Regions from separate parts of the Bordetella genomosp. 11 genome, predicted to be linked through region 2. Evidence: predicted binding sites of a transcription regulator. Region 2 holds the regulator's gene; the other holds the start of a gene.

Region 1 (7,312 bases), on a different contig from region 2:
ACGGCCCCTTCAGGAGCCGGTGGACTCGGTTTCCGCCGCGGGGGGCGTGGGCTTCTTGCGCGGACGGCCGCGCTGGCCGGGGGTGACGCGCCGGCTGGCGGTGTGCGCCAGCATGGCGATGAATTCGCTGCCGCCCAGCGCCCACTGGCCCTGCACGGCCTGGTCGATGCGCTGGATCTGTTCCCGGGTCAGTCCTTCCTGCAGGCGCTTGCGGTAGTTCGCCTGGCGGTCGAAGGGCGTGTTGCCGCAGGACCAGTAGTCCGCGTGATCCGACATCCACGCCACCTGCGGCTGGCCCGAACCGGTATGGCCGGCGGCGGAGGACCAGGGCCAGAGCTCCGCGTCGTGGGTGGCGCCGCTGCGCACCGGATAGGTTTCCAGCCATACCAGGGCCGGCAGCACCCAGGCGCCCGGCTCTACCAGCGCGGAGCGGTAGCGGCCGGCGAACACCCGGCCGCCACGCAGGCGCGCCGCCAGGTTGCGTCCCAAGGTCTGCATCAGCCGCGGCAACCCTTCGCCGTCCACTGGCGTGGCCAGCAGCAGGATGCGATCCGTGGCCAATACCCAGCCGTGCAGCGCCACGCGGTTGCGCGTGGCGGTTTCGCCCAGCCACGTCGCCACCTGGTTCAGCGTATCGGCAGGCGCCGGCTGCGAGGGCGCAGCCAGGGCATTGATGAAGTTGGCCTGCACGAGTTGAGGCAGTCCGGGGGCGTACAGTCGGGGCAGGCGAGCCATAGTGATGTCAGGACCGAGACATGCAGGGAACGGGACGTTCGCGCAGGAAAATAAATGGTACCGCGTAAACGGCCCCGCGCAACAGTAAGGTTACCCCGGTAACGCGTTAACATTTCCGTACCGATACGCATCAGCCTGGAGCCACCATGAAGACCAAAGCCGCCATCGCCTGGAAAGCCGGCGCCCCCCTGACCATCGAGGACGTCGACCTGGAAGGCCCGAAGGCGGGCGAAGTCCTGGTGGAAATCAAGGCGACCGGTATCTGCCATACCGACTACTACACGCTTTCCGGCGCGGACCCGGAAGGCCTGTTCCCCGCCATCCTGGGGCACGAGGGCGCCGGCGTGGTGCTGGAGGCAGGCCCCGGCGTGACCAGCCTGAAGCCCGGCGATCACGTCATTCCGCTGTACACGCCGGAATGCCGCCAGTGCAAGTTCTGCCTGTCCCGTAAAACCAACCTGTGCCAGGCGATCCGGGCGACCCAGGGCAAGGGCTTGATGCCGGACGGTACCTCGCGCTTCTCGCTGGGCGGCAAGCCCATCTACCATTACATGGGCACGTCCACCTTCGCCAACCACATCGTCGTGCCGGAAATCGCGCTGGCCAGGATCCGCGACGACGCGCCTTTCGACAAGGTTTGCTATATCGGTTGCGGCGTGACCACCGGCGTCGGCGCCGTGGTCTACACCGCCAAGGTAGAGGCCGGCGCGAACGTGGTGGTCTTCGGCCTGGGCGGCATTGGACTGAACGTCATCCAGGGCGCCCGTATGGTGGGCGCGGACAAGATCATCGGCGTCGACATCAATCCGCGCCGCGAAGCGCTGGCGCGCAAGTTCGGCATGACCCATTTCGTCAACCCGTCCGAGGTCGAAAACGTGGTCGATCACCTGATCCAGCTGACCGACGGCGGTGCCGACTATTCCTTCGAGTGCGTGGGCAATACCAAGCTGATGCGGCAGGCGCTGGAGTGCTGCCACAAGGGCTGGGGCAAATCCATCATCATCGGCGTGGCGGCGGCAGGCGAGGAAATCTCTACCCGGCCGTTCCAGCTCGTGACCGGCCGGGAATGGAAGGGCTCTGCCTTCGGCGGCGCGCGCGGCCGCACCGACGTTCCCAAGATCGTCGATTGGTATATGGAAGGCAAGCTCAATATCGATGACCTGATCACCCATACGCTTCCGCTGGAGAACATCAACGACGGCTTCGACCTGATGAAGCGCGGCGAGTCGATCCGCTCCGTGGTGCTCTACTGATGGCCGGGCTGGAACTCCTGGCGCAGCATCGCTGCTGCGCCGGCTGGCAGCGCATCTACCGGCACGAATCGGCGGTCATCGGCCTGCCCATGCGCTTTTCCGTCTATGCGCCCCCGCAGGCGGACGCCGGTCCGGTGCCGGCGGTCTTCTACCTTGCCGGGCTGGAGTGCAACGAGGAAACCTTCATGATCAAGGCCGGCGCCCAGCGTTGGGCGGCCCGGCATGGCCTGATGCTGATCGCGCCGGACACCAGCCCGCGCGGCGCCGGCGTGCCCGGCGAAGAGCAGGACTGGGACCTGGGAACGGGCGCCGGTTTCTACCTGGACGCCACGCAGGCGCCCTGGCAACAGCATTACCGGATGGAAAGCTATATCACGCAGGACCTGTACGGCCTGGCGACCGGCCAGTTGGGCGCGGCCCCGGGGCGTATCGGCATCTTCGGCCATTCCATGGGCGGCCACGGCGCCCTGGTGCTGGCGCTGCGCCATCCCGGCCTGTTCCGCTCCGTGTCCGCATTCGCGCCGATCGCCGCTCCCAGCCGCTGCCCCTGGGGCCAGAAGGCTTTCTCGAATTATCTGGGGACGGACACCCGCCAGTGGGCCGCCTACGACGCCAGCGAGCTGATGGCCGCGGCGCGCGCGCCCTATCCCGCCGGCATCCTGGTCGACCAGGGCCTGGCAGACCGCTTCCTGGCCCAGCAACTGTATCCGGAGGCCTTCGAAGCCGCCTGCGCCCAGGCCGGCCAGCCCTTGCAGTTGCGGCGGCATGAGCACTACGACCACGGCTATTACTTCATCTCGACCTTCATGGAAGACCACATCCGCTTCCATGCCGAGCGCCTGCAGGGCGGCGCCACGGGCGAGGTCCTGGCCGACGGCGGGGCTTGACGCGCTCTATATACTGGGAATGTCTGCGGGTTTTTCGCGAGGATCGCATTGATCGAAGGCGTCGCTCCATCCGTATGGATCGCGGTGGTCACCATTGCCGCCCTGCTGATCGGCTTCGGCTTGTTCCTGGGCAAGGGCGGCCCACGCGACGCACAGGGACGGCGCCGATTCCGCCTGCGGCCGGTGCGCCGGCTGTTCGGCTTGCTAGTCCTGGCGCTGGCCTGCGTATCCGGCATGTTCGCCGCGACGCTGTATCAGTTCTTCCGCCTGACAGCGGACGAACCGGTGGCGCGGATTGCGTTGCGCGAACGTGCGCCGCGGCAGTTCGTCGCGACGGCGCAGTGGCCGGGCAGCAAGGCGCCGGAGGATTTCCCCCTGCGCGGCGACGAGTGGCAGATCGATGCCCGCGTGGTGCGCTGGCGGCTGCCGGCCTTGCTGGCCGGGGTGCCGCCGCTGTACCGGCTGGAGCGCCTGTCTGGCCGGTATGCCGACCCGGTGGCGGATCAGTCCGAGCCGCGCACGGTTTATGCGCTGGGTCCGCCGGGCATGCCGGACCTGGGGCGACTGAAACAGCGCTTTCCCGGCTGGCTGCCCTTCGTGGACGTCCAGTATGGCAGCGCCGCGTACATGCCCATGTTCGACGGCGCCAATTACCGGGTGTTCATGGACCCGCGCGGCGGCTTGTTCATCCGTCCGGACGACGCCGCCACCGCGGACGCGCTGAAGCAGCGCGGCTGGTAGTGCGCGCGAGTGGCCGGCGGATGGCGCGGCGGCCATGGTTGTGTCCCCGTTTTTCGCTCCAGCGTCATACCGATGGCCGGGCCGGGGTTTTCCACGTTGAATACTGAACTTCGGACGCAGGCGGCGGTCGAATTAGCACTCCCTATTTCAGAGTGCTAACATCACACGAATGCGTTCTACCACTAGCCGTTTCCTGGAGCACAACACCATGAAACAACCGAGTTCCTCGTTGGCCGTACCCGGCAACACGCTTACGCTGGCCATCGCCAATCCTGGCGCGCTGGGAACCATCGACGCATATATTTCGGCCGTCAACCGCCTGCCGGTGCTGACCGCCGATCAGGAAGTCTCCCTGGGCCGCCGCCTGCGCGACACGGGCGACCTGGACGCCGCGCGCGAGCTGGTGCTGTCGCACCTGCGCCTGGTGGTGTCCATCGCGCGCCAGTATCTGGGCTACGGCCTGCCGCATGCCGACCTGATTCAGGAAGGCAACGTCGGCCTGATGAAGGCGGTCAAGCGCTTCGATCCCGAACGGGGCGTGCGCCTGGTTTCCTTCGCGGTGCATTGGATCAAGGCCGAAATCCATGAGTACATCGTGCGCAACTGGCGCCTTGTGAAGGTCGCGACGACCAAGGCGCAGCGCAAGCTGTTCTTCAACCTGCGCAGCATGCGGCCCGACGGCAAGACGCTGGATTCGGACCAGGTGAATGAAATCGCCCGCGAGCTGAACGTGCGCCCGGAAGATGTCAGCGAAATGGAAGTCCGGCTGTCCGGCCGCGACATGGCGCTGGAATCCCAGGACGATGACGAGGACGCCTTCGCGCCCATCGCCTATCTGTCCGACGAAGGCCGGCAGGAGCCCACGCGCGTGCTGGAACGCAAGGCCATGGACAAGCTGCAGAGCACCGGCCTGCAGGACGCCCTGGAGGCCCTGGACGCCCGTTCGCGCCACATTGTGCAGGCCCGCTGGCTGCAGGACGACGGCGGCGCCACGCTGCACGAACTGGCCCAGGAATACGGGATCTCCGCCGAGCGCGTGCGCCAGATCGAGGCAGCCGCCCTGAAGAAGATGCGCGGCAGCCTGCAGCCCGCGTAACCCGGCGGAGGTGGTTCGGTTAAATCTCGATACACCTCGCCGCGGGAAATCCTCGGGATGGGCGAAACTTTCTTATCGCCCCCCAGCCTAACCTTCCGTAGACCATGCGCCTGGAGCCCTCCAGGCCACCGTCTGCTCACCTGTCTCGGCTTCTCCTCTTTCCCCTCCCCTATGAGACAGGTGTTTGGCGGGGCACCCATAAACGGTGCCCCGTTTTTTATGCGCGCGTGCCGGCGGCCCGCGCGTTCAGGGGATCATCGATCCGTTCGCCACGGCGGGAATCCCCACGGCATCGCGCGCCGCGCCGTAGGCAGCCGCCGTGTCCTCGGGCTCGTTCCATTCCTGCACCAGGCTGCGCCATAGCGCGGCGTCCAGCCGGCGTACCCCGGTCGCGATCGAACCGTCCGGATACAGCTTGAGCCAGCGGTAGCCCGGAGGCTGCGGGTCCAGGCGGTGGCGGCCCTCGCGGATGGCGAACTGGAAGCAGGTCGAGGGTGTGGCGAGCATGCGGACATTGCCGCGCCGGCGGTCGAAATCCTGATGCACGTGTCCCCACAGCAGCACGCGCGCATTGCCCCAGCGCGCCAGCTGGCGGAACAGTTGCGGCGCGTTGTCCAGCATCATGGGGTCGCGCCATTCGGCGCTGACCTGCACCGCGTTGTGATGCATGGCCACCAGCGCCGGCCGTCCTTGCGCCGTCGCCAGGCCATGATCGAGCAGTTCGAGCTGTTCGCGTTCCAGGTGCCCGGCGTTCGAACCGTCGGCGCGCGAGTCGAGCAGGATGACCCGCCATGCGCCGACGTCGGCGATCGGATCCGTCCACGGCCCCAATGCGCGCCTGAGTTCGGCGGGCGCATCATGGTTGCCCGGCAGGCAGCGCACCGGAATGCCCAAGGGCGATACCGCGTCGGCAAAGCGGCGGTAGGACAGCTCGCTGCCGTCGTGGGACAGGTCGCCGGTGGCCAGCAACAGGTCCGCGTTGCCATGATCGCGGCGAATGGCGGCGAGGACCGCGCGCAGGCTGGCGTCGGTGTCCACACCCAGCATAAGGCCGGGGGCCGCGAACAGATGCGGGTCGGTGAGCTGGAGCGCCACGACGGGGTTGCTGTCGGCGTCCTCGTGGCGGGAAGGGCCGGCGTTCGATGGAGATGTAGGAAAAGGCTTGGGGATGGTGTGCAACGGCGGCTCCGGTGAATGCTTCCTGGTCCCGACGGCATTCGCTCCGCGGCGTTTGCGGATGCCGTCGCGGCGGTGCGGATGCCGCCAACGTTAGCGAAAATACGCGCCGCCGGGCATCCACCAAATCGTGCCGCCCGTAACGAAACGTGCATCGACGCAAAACCAGCTATCCTCTCCGTTGAATGAACAATGGCCGGGGATAAAAAATAGATGGACGTGGGTTTGCTGGTTTTCGGCTTGGCGGCGTTGCTGACGCTGGTTTGCTTCATGCCGCCGCTGGCCGGGCGGCTGAAGCTGCCTTACTCGGTGCTGCTTGCCATTGTCGGCTGTCTTCTCGGCATCGTTATCCATATCCATGGCTGGGCGCCGCCGGTGCTGGCCGGCATGCTGGACTCCCTGGAAAAGTTCGAGATTTCCTCGGAAACTTTCCTTACCGTTTTCCTTCCCGTCCTGCTTTTCGAAACTGCCCTGTCGATGAACGTCAGGCGCCTGATGGATGACCTCGGGCCCATCCTGATGATGGCCATCGTCGCGGTCTTTCTTTCGACGGTGGTCGTCGGCTTTACGCTGAATGCACTGTCTTCGTATGGCGTGGTGGTTTGCCTGTTGTTGGGGGCCATCGTCGCGACGACGGATCCGGCTGCCGTCGTCGGCATCTTTCGCGAGGTCGGCGCGCCCAAGCGGCTGACCACGCTGGTAGAGGGCGAAAGCCTGTTCAACGATGCCGCGTCCATCGCCCTGTACTCCGTGCTGGTGGGCGTGCTGGCGGGCCACAGCGAAATGTCGGCGGGCCACGTCCTGGCCGACTTCCTGGTCAGCTTTTTGGGCGGTGGCCTGGCCGGCTACGTCATGGGACGCATGGCCTGCATGCTGTTTGGCGTGTTGCGTGGTTTTCCTGCCGCCGAGATCACGCTGACGCTGACGCTGGCCTACCTGACCTTCTTCATCGGCGAACACTATTTGCATGTATCGGGGGTGGTGGCAACCGTCATCGCGGGCCTGGTCGTGGGTTCGACCGGCCGCACGCGCATGGCGCCCACCACTTTCGAGCATCTGACCAGCGCGTGGGAGCAGTTCGGGTTCTGGGCCAACTCACTGATCTTCCTGTTCGCCGCCATGCTGATTCCCCGCCTGATGGCGGATGCCACGCTGGGCGATATCGGCCTGATCCTGGTGCTGTTCGTCGCGGCGCTGGCCTCGCGCGCGGTCGCTGTATTCGGGCTGGTGCCGCTGCTGGGCATGACTCGCCTGGGTACCCGCGTGAATCGTGCATACAAGACCGTGATGTTATGGGGAGGCTTGCGCGGGGCCGTTTCGCTGGCGCTGGCCCTGGCGGTAACCGAGCGCGGGGACGTGCCGCAGGACGCGCGCCAGTTCGTCGCCGTGGCGACCACCGGCTTCGTGCTGATGACTTTATTCAT
Region 2 (7,312 bases):
CCGCCGGCTGATTGTCATCGGCCGTGGAGAACGTCTGCGAGAACCGGGTGGGGATGGTCGTGTTCTTCTGGATCATCTTGGTCATCACACCGCCCAGGGTTTCGATACCCAGGGACAGCGGGGTCACGTCCAGCAGCAGCACGTCCTTGCGGTCACCCGACAGCACGGAGCCCTGGATCGCGGCGCCCGCGGCCACGGCTTCGTCCGGATTCACGTCCTTGCGCGGCTCGCGGCCGAAGAATTCCTTGACCTTCTCCTGCACCTTGGGCATGCGCGTCATGCCGCCGACCAGGATCACGTCGTGGATTTCCGACACCTTGACGCCGGCATCCTTGATCGCGACGCGGCACGGTTCGATGGTGCGCTCGATCAGGTCTTCGACCAGCGCTTCCAGCTTGGCGCGCGTGATCTTCAGGTTCAGGTGCTTGGGACCGGAAGCATCGGCCGTGATGTACGGCAGGTTGATTTCGGTCTGCTGGCTGGAGGACAGCTCGATCTTGGCCTTTTCGGCCGCTTCCTTCAGGCGTTGCAGCGCCAGCACGTCTTTCGACAGATCGACGCCCTGCTCTTTCTTGAACTCGCCGATGATGTAGTCGATGATGCGCTGGTCGAAGTCCTCGCCACCCAGGAAGGTATCGCCGTTGGTGGACAGCACCTCGAACTGCTTTTCACCGTCGACGTCGGCGATCTCGATGATGGAGATATCGAACGTGCCGCCGCCCAGGTCATACACCGCGATCTTGCGGTCGCCCTTTTCGGCCTTGTCCAGACCGAAGGCCAGCGCGGCCGCGGTCGGTTCGTTGATGATGCGCTTGACTTCCAGACCGGCAATGCGGCCGGCGTCCTTGGTCGCCTGGCGTTGGCTGTCGTTGAAGTACGCCGGCACCGTGATCACGGCTTCGGTGACTTCCTCGCCCAGGTAGTCCTCGGCGGTCTTTTTCATTTTGCGCAGCACTTCGGCCGATACCTGCGGAGGCGCCAGCTTCTTGCCATGCGCTTCGACCCAGGCATCGCCGTTGTCGGCCTTGGAAATCTTGTAGGGCATCAGGTTGATGTCCTTCTGGACTTCCTTTTCGTCGAACTTGCGGCCGATCAGGCGCTTGACGGCGTACAGGGTGTTCCTGGGGTTGGTCACGGCCTGGCGCTTGGCAGGCGCGCCCACCAGGGTCTCGCCGTCGTCCATGTACGCGATGATGGAAGGCGTCGTGCGGGCACCTTCGGCGTTTTCGATGATGCGGACCTGGCCACCGTCCATCACAGCTACGCAGCTGTTGGTCGTACCCAGGTCGATGCCGATGATCTTGCTCATGATGGATTACCTTGAATTAGGTCGGTTCTAGGATTGGTAAAAAACTCGGTTAGCGAATAAGTGGGGCTGCCGCCAGGGTTTTCAAGCGTGAAATCACCGCTTTTCCGCTTGCAGCCGCCCAACGGCCGCGGAAAACTCCGGCAAGCCCGGCCACCCGGTGATCCGGCCCAACCGCTTGCCGGACCGGTACATCACAAAAGTGGGGACGCCATGCAGCGAAAACCGCCGGCCCAGCGCCACGTCGGCATAAACGTCCGCCTGGAACCAGGTCAGCCCCAGACCCAGCAACGCATCCTTGTGCAGCAGGGCAGCCTGCTTGAAGCGATTGCAGTTGTAGCAATCGGTGCCCCACAGGAATACGCAGCGCAGGTCGTCGCCCGGCGCCTGGACGACCTCCCGGTCGAATCCGTCGCTGTCGACGGGGCGCATGGCGAAGACCTGGAACACCTGACCGGGATCGAAAGCCTGGGCGGCGGTCACGACGCGCTCCGTCAGGCCTGCTGTCCCGCCGACACCACGACCAGGGCCGGCCGCAGCACGCGGTCGACGATCAGATAACCCTTCTGCAGGGTCTGGACCACGGTATTGGCGGGCTGATCGGACGGCACCGACGAGATGGCCTGGTGCTGATGCGGGTCGAACTTGTCGCCGGCCGCGGGGGCGATCTCCATCAGCCGGTTGCGTTCGAAGGCGGAGACCAGTTGCTTGAGCGTGGCTTCCACACCTTCACGCAGGAGCTGGGCGGTCTGGTCCTGCTGCGCCAGCGCCGCCTCGAGGCTGTCCTTCACGGGCACCAGGCTTTCGGCGAACGACTCGATGCCGAACTTGTGCGCCTTGGAGACATCCTCCTGCGCGCGGCGGCGGATGTTCTCCGCGTCGGCGCGTATGCGCAGCAACTGGTCGTAGTGCTCGGCGGCCTTGGCCTGGGCCGCTTCCAATTCAGCGCGCAGGGCCGACAGCAAATCCTGCTGCTCATCCGCGCCGTTCGCGGGCGTTCCGTCCGCCGCCGGCGACTCGTGGTCGGGCCTTTTCTCGGCAGGCTCGTTCTGTGCCGTCATGGATACATCCTCCGGGTGACAAATAACGTTTGCCATCCACTATGGGGGCCGATGCCCCCATTTCAAGGCGGGTTAATGGGAAACGCCCGCCTGGCGCCCAAATATTTGAAATTATTCGTTTTTTTAAACCGTGCTGGGCCAGCCCTGCAGGTTGCGCTGCACCAGGTCGGTCAGGGCGCGGATCCACGCCTCGTCGTCGTTGACGGCCGGGATATACCGCAAGCGCTTGCCGCCAGCGGCCAGAAAGGCATCGCGGGCCTCGACCTGGATCTCTTCGAGGGTTTCCAGGCAGTCCGCCAGGAAGCCGGGGCAGACCACGTCGACCTCCGTCACGCCATCCTGGGCCAGACCGATCAAGGTGGGCGCGGTGTAGGGCTCCAGCCAGCGGGCCGAGCCGAAGCGGCTTTGGAAGGTGACCAGCGCCTGTTCCGGCATCATCCCCAGGCGTTCGCGCAGCAGGCGGCCGGTACGCAGGCAATCCTGATAGTAAGGGTCGCCCAGCTCCACCGAGTAGCGCGGCAGGCCGTGAAAGCTCATGACGAGCTTCTGCGGCCGGCCATGCTCGCGCCAGTAGTCCTCGATGCGTCCCACCACCGCCTGCAGGTATCCGGGATCATCGTGGAAACGCTTGACGAAGCGCAGCTCCGGCTGATCGCGCAGGCGGCCCGCATGCCGGGTCACCGCGTCCACGGCGGTCGCCGTGGTGCTGGCGGCGTATTGGGGGTACATGGGCACGACCAGGATGCGCTCGCAGCCGCGCCGGCGCAGATCGTCGATCGCGTCGGCCACCGATGGCGACCCGTAGCGCATGCCCAGCGCCACTTCCGCCTGGATACCCCGCCCCGCCAGCTGCCGCCCCAGCCCTTCGGCCTGCCGGCTGCTGTAGACCATCAAGGGCGAGCCGCCGTCCATCCAGATGCCACGATAGCGCGGCACCAGTTTCTTCGGGCGCAAGGTCAGGATCAGGCCATGCAGGATGGGCCACCACAGGTAGCGCGGGATTTCGATCACGCGCGGATCGGCCAGGAATTCGCCCAGGTAGCGCCGGATATCCTTGGCCGTGGGCGCGTCCGGCGTGCCCAGATTGATCAGCAGCACGCCGGTCTTGCCGGGCCCGGCGTGGGCCTGCTCTGAAAACGGATCGGCCTGCTCGGGTTCCGGCAGGAAACGCTCGGGCCAAAGATACTTGAACGCACGCAGGAACACGCGGATACCTCGCCAGCCATGCCGTCCCCCGCAGGGACCGCCGGTTTATTTGTGGTTATGACTCAGGGCGTTGGACAGCAGGCGCGCCGTAATATCGACGATGGGAATAACGCGCTCATAGGACATACGGGTAGGGCCGATCACGCCCAGCGTGCCGACCACCTTGCCGTCGACGCCATAGGGCGCCGTGATGACGGAGACTTCCTCCAGCGGCACCAGTTGCGAATCGCCGCCGATATAGATCTGCACACCCTGCGCGCGGCTGGAGACATCCAGCAGCTGCAGCAGGTCGGTTTTTTTCTCGAAAAGCGCGAACATCTTGCGCAGCCGGTCCATGTCCGAGGTAATGTCCGTCACGTCGAGGAGCTTGCGTTCGCCCGAGATCACCACCGCGTCGCCATCCTCGATGGCCTCGGTGCCGGCCTCTACCGCCGCCTGCATCAGGCGCGAAATATCGTCGCGCAGTTGCGCAAGCTCGGTAGCCAGGGTGCGCCGCACTGCGTCGAAGGACTTGCCGGCGAAATGGACGTTGAAGAAGTTCGCGGCCTCCAGCAGTTCGTGTTCGGCATAGTCGCGTTGCACGAACAGGATACGGTTCTGCACGTCGCCGTCGGGGGTAACGATGATCAGCAGGACGCGCTTGTCGGAGAGCCGGATGAATTCGATTTGCCGGAACACCTGGGCCCGCTTGGGCGTCAGCACCACGCCCGCGAACTGCGTCAGGTTGGACAGCAGCGCCGCCGCCGCGTTGACGGCGCGCGCGGGTTCGGCCGCCGGCAGGCTTTCGCGGATATGTTCCGGCTGGATGTCGTAGCTGCGCACCGCGAGCAGGGAATCGACGAACAGGCGGTAGCCGCGCGGCGTGGGGATGCGTCCCGATGACGTATGCGGGCTATGGATGAGGCCGGAGTCTTCCAGATCCGCCATCACATTCCGTATCGTGGCGGGCGACAGGTCGAACACCTTGGAAAGGGTGCGCGATCCGACCGGCTGGCCGTCGGCGATATAGCGTTCAATCAACGCCTTGAGCAGTGCGCGTGCGCGGTCGTCCATGTCGTTATTTTATGGAATCTTTTTTGCAACGGTGCCAATTTTGTCCCGCAAAGGCAAATATGGCCCCATATAATCGTTGAATCCTAGCCTAAACCCACCCCGGAAGCTCGCCTCCAGCATGCATTTCCCCACCGTCGCCCTCATCGGCAGGTACCAGGACACCGGCCTGGATGCGCCGCTACGCGCCTTGGCCCAGATGTTGACCGAGGAAGGCCGTGGCGTGCTTATCGAACGCGATACCTCCCACAATACAGGACTGGCGGAATTTCCCGTCGCCGGCATCGACGAGATCGGCCAGCGCGCCAGCCTGGCCGTGGTCATGGGCGGCGACGGTACCATGCTGGGCGCGGCCCGCTACCTGGCGCCCTACGGCGTGCCGCTGATCGGCGTCAACCATGGCCGCCTGGGCTTCATCACCGACATCCCCCTGCATGACGCCAAGAACGCCCTGGCGCGGGTCCTGGAAGGCAATTTCGAGGCCGAAGACCGCATGCTGCTGGAAGGCAGCATCTGGCGCGGCGACACCCAGATGTTCAATGCCTCGGCGGTGAACGACGTGGTGCTCAACCGGGCGGGCCGCGGGGGCATGATCGAAGTCCGCGTCGAACTGGACGGCGTATTCATGTATACCCAGCGGGCGGACGGCCTGATCGTGGCGACGCCGACCGGCTCCACCGCCTACGCGCTCTCGTCCAACGGCCCCATCCTGCATCCCGGCCTGCAAGCCATGGTGCTCGTGCCCGTCGCCCCGCAGACGCTGTCGAATCGCCCCATCGTCATTCCGGACAACGGCGAACTGACCATGACGCTGACCGGCATGGGCCGCGTCGAACACGGCGCCTCCTGCCATTTCGACATGCAAACCTGGTCGGATCTGCAACCGGGCGACCGCATCGTCGTGCGGCGGGCGCCGCACACCATCCGCTTTCTGCACCCGGAAGGCTACAGCTTCTTCACCACCCTGCGCCGCAAGCTCCACTGGAACCTGATGCCGCAGGCCACGGACAGCGGAGAATGACGCCGCCATGCTGCGCACGCTGCATATCCGGGATTTCGTCATCGTTGAAAAAGCCGACATCCATTTCGGTGCCGGTTTCACCGTCTTTTCCGGCGAAACCGGCGCCGGCAAGTCCATCCTGATCGACGCGCTGGCGCTTACCCTCGGCGAGCGCGCCGATGCATCCGTCCTGCGCGAAGGCGCGGCGCGCGCGGATGTCAGCGCGGTCTTCGACACGCCTGCCCATCTGCGCGAGTGGCTGGCCGAACGCGAAATCGATGCGGAAGAAGAACTCGTCCTGCGCCGCGTGGTCGACCCGCAAGGCCGCAGCCGCGCATTCATCAACGGCGTGCCGGCCACCATGGCGCAGTTGCGCGAACTGGGCGACAGCCTGGTCGACATCCACGGACAGCATGCGCATCAAAGCCTGATGCGGCCGGACGCCCAACGCGACCTGCTGGACGCCCAGGGCGGCCATGGCGAACTGCGCCAGACGGTCGCGCAGGCCTGGAAGCGCTGGCGCCAGCTCGCCAGGCAGCTGGAAAGCGTGGAACGCGACAGCGCCTCGCTGGAGGCGGACCGCGAGCGCCTGCAATGGCAGCTCGACGAACTGGACAAGCTCGATCCCCATCCTGGCGAATGGGAAGCCCTGCAGACCGAACATACCCGCCTCGCGCATGCGCAGTCCCTGCTGGATGGCGCGTCGCGCACCCTGCAGGCGCTGGACGGTGACGACGAATCGGCGCACAACCGCGTGGTCTCGGCGGTGCATGTGCTGGAACAACTGCGCCGCCACGACCCTGCCCTGGCGGGCGTGTGCGAAGAACTGGAATCCGCCCGCATCGCCATTGCCGAGGCCGTCTCGGACCTGAACAACTATGTCAGCCGGGTCGAACTGGATCCCGCCCGGCTGGCGCAGGCCGAGGAAAGACTGGGCGCGGTCTTCGAGCTGGCACGCAAATTCAAGACAGAGCCGGAAACCCTGCCCGCCCTGCGCGAATCGTTGCGCGGCCAATTGGCTGAGATGTCCGCGGCGGCCGACGTCGATGCACTGCGTGCGCAGACCGAAGCGGCGCAGGCCGACTACGCCAAGGCGGCCGGCAAGCTGTCGGCCGCCCGCCGCAAAGCGGCCAAGGAGCTCGGCAAGATCGTGACGGAAGCCATGCAGACGCTGGCCATGCAAGGCGGCCGCTTCGAAGTATCGGTCGAAAAAGCGGCGGCCGCGTCGGCGCAGGGCGACGACGCGGTGGAATTCCTGGTAGCCGGCCACGCCGGCACCACGCCCCGCCCGCTGGCCAAGGTGGCGTCCGGCGGCGAGCTTTCCCGCATTTCCCTGGCCCTGTCCGTGATCGCCAGCCGTGCCGCGCGCGTGCCGACGCTGATCTTCGACGAGGTCGACAGCGGGGTGGGCGGCGCCGTGGCGGAAGTTGTCGGCCGCCTGCTGGGAGAACTCGGCCAACGTCACCAGGTGCTTTGCGTGACCCACCTGCCCCAGGTGGCGGCGCGTGGTGGCGCGCACTATCAGGTAAGCAAGGCGGAGAAGGCGGGCACCACGCATTCGCGCATCGTGGAGCTCGATGCCGATGCTCGCGTGGAAGAGATTGCGCGCATGCTGGGCGGGATCAAGATCACAGCCACCACGCGGCAGCACGCCCGCGAAATGCTCGGCGCCTGATGAAGGCCGGGGTG

Evidence for each region. Region 2 encodes HrcA, which represses chaperone genes, less so after heat shock. Its sites were predicted from a motif close to TTAGCACTCNNNNNNNNNGAGTGCTAA; they were not measured.
Region 1: the regulator HrcA is predicted to act here: its motif matches at 3,749-3,775, upstream of rpoH (RNA polymerase sigma factor RpoH).

The regions. Positions count from the first base shown of each region.
Region 1 is NZ_NEVS01000001.1:188,223-195,534, forward strand. Features, by position in the region: gene CAL28_RS00865 (hypothetical protein) at 10-735, opposite strand; gene CAL28_RS00870 (S-(hydroxymethyl)glutathione dehydrogenase/class III alcohol dehydrogenase) at 882-1,988, shown strand; gene fghA (S-formylglutathione hydrolase) at 1,988-2,875, shown strand; gene CAL28_RS00880 (hypothetical protein) at 2,924-3,616, shown strand; gene rpoH (RNA polymerase sigma factor RpoH) at 3,825-4,712, shown strand; gene CAL28_RS00890 (phosphodiesterase) at 4,959-5,807, opposite strand; gene CAL28_RS00895 (cation:proton antiporter) at 6,102-7,312, shown strand, end outside.
Region 2 is NZ_NEVS01000002.1:46,589-53,900, reverse strand. Features, by position in the region: gene dnaK (molecular chaperone DnaK) at 1-1,309, opposite strand, end outside; gene CAL28_RS06795 (thioredoxin family protein) at 1,403-1,738, opposite strand; gene grpE (nucleotide exchange factor GrpE) at 1,801-2,367, opposite strand; gene hemH (ferrochelatase) at 2,491-3,573, opposite strand; gene hrcA (heat-inducible transcriptional repressor HrcA) at 3,619-4,626, opposite strand; gene CAL28_RS06775 (NAD kinase) at 4,745-5,644, shown strand; gene recN (DNA repair protein RecN) at 5,652-7,298, shown strand.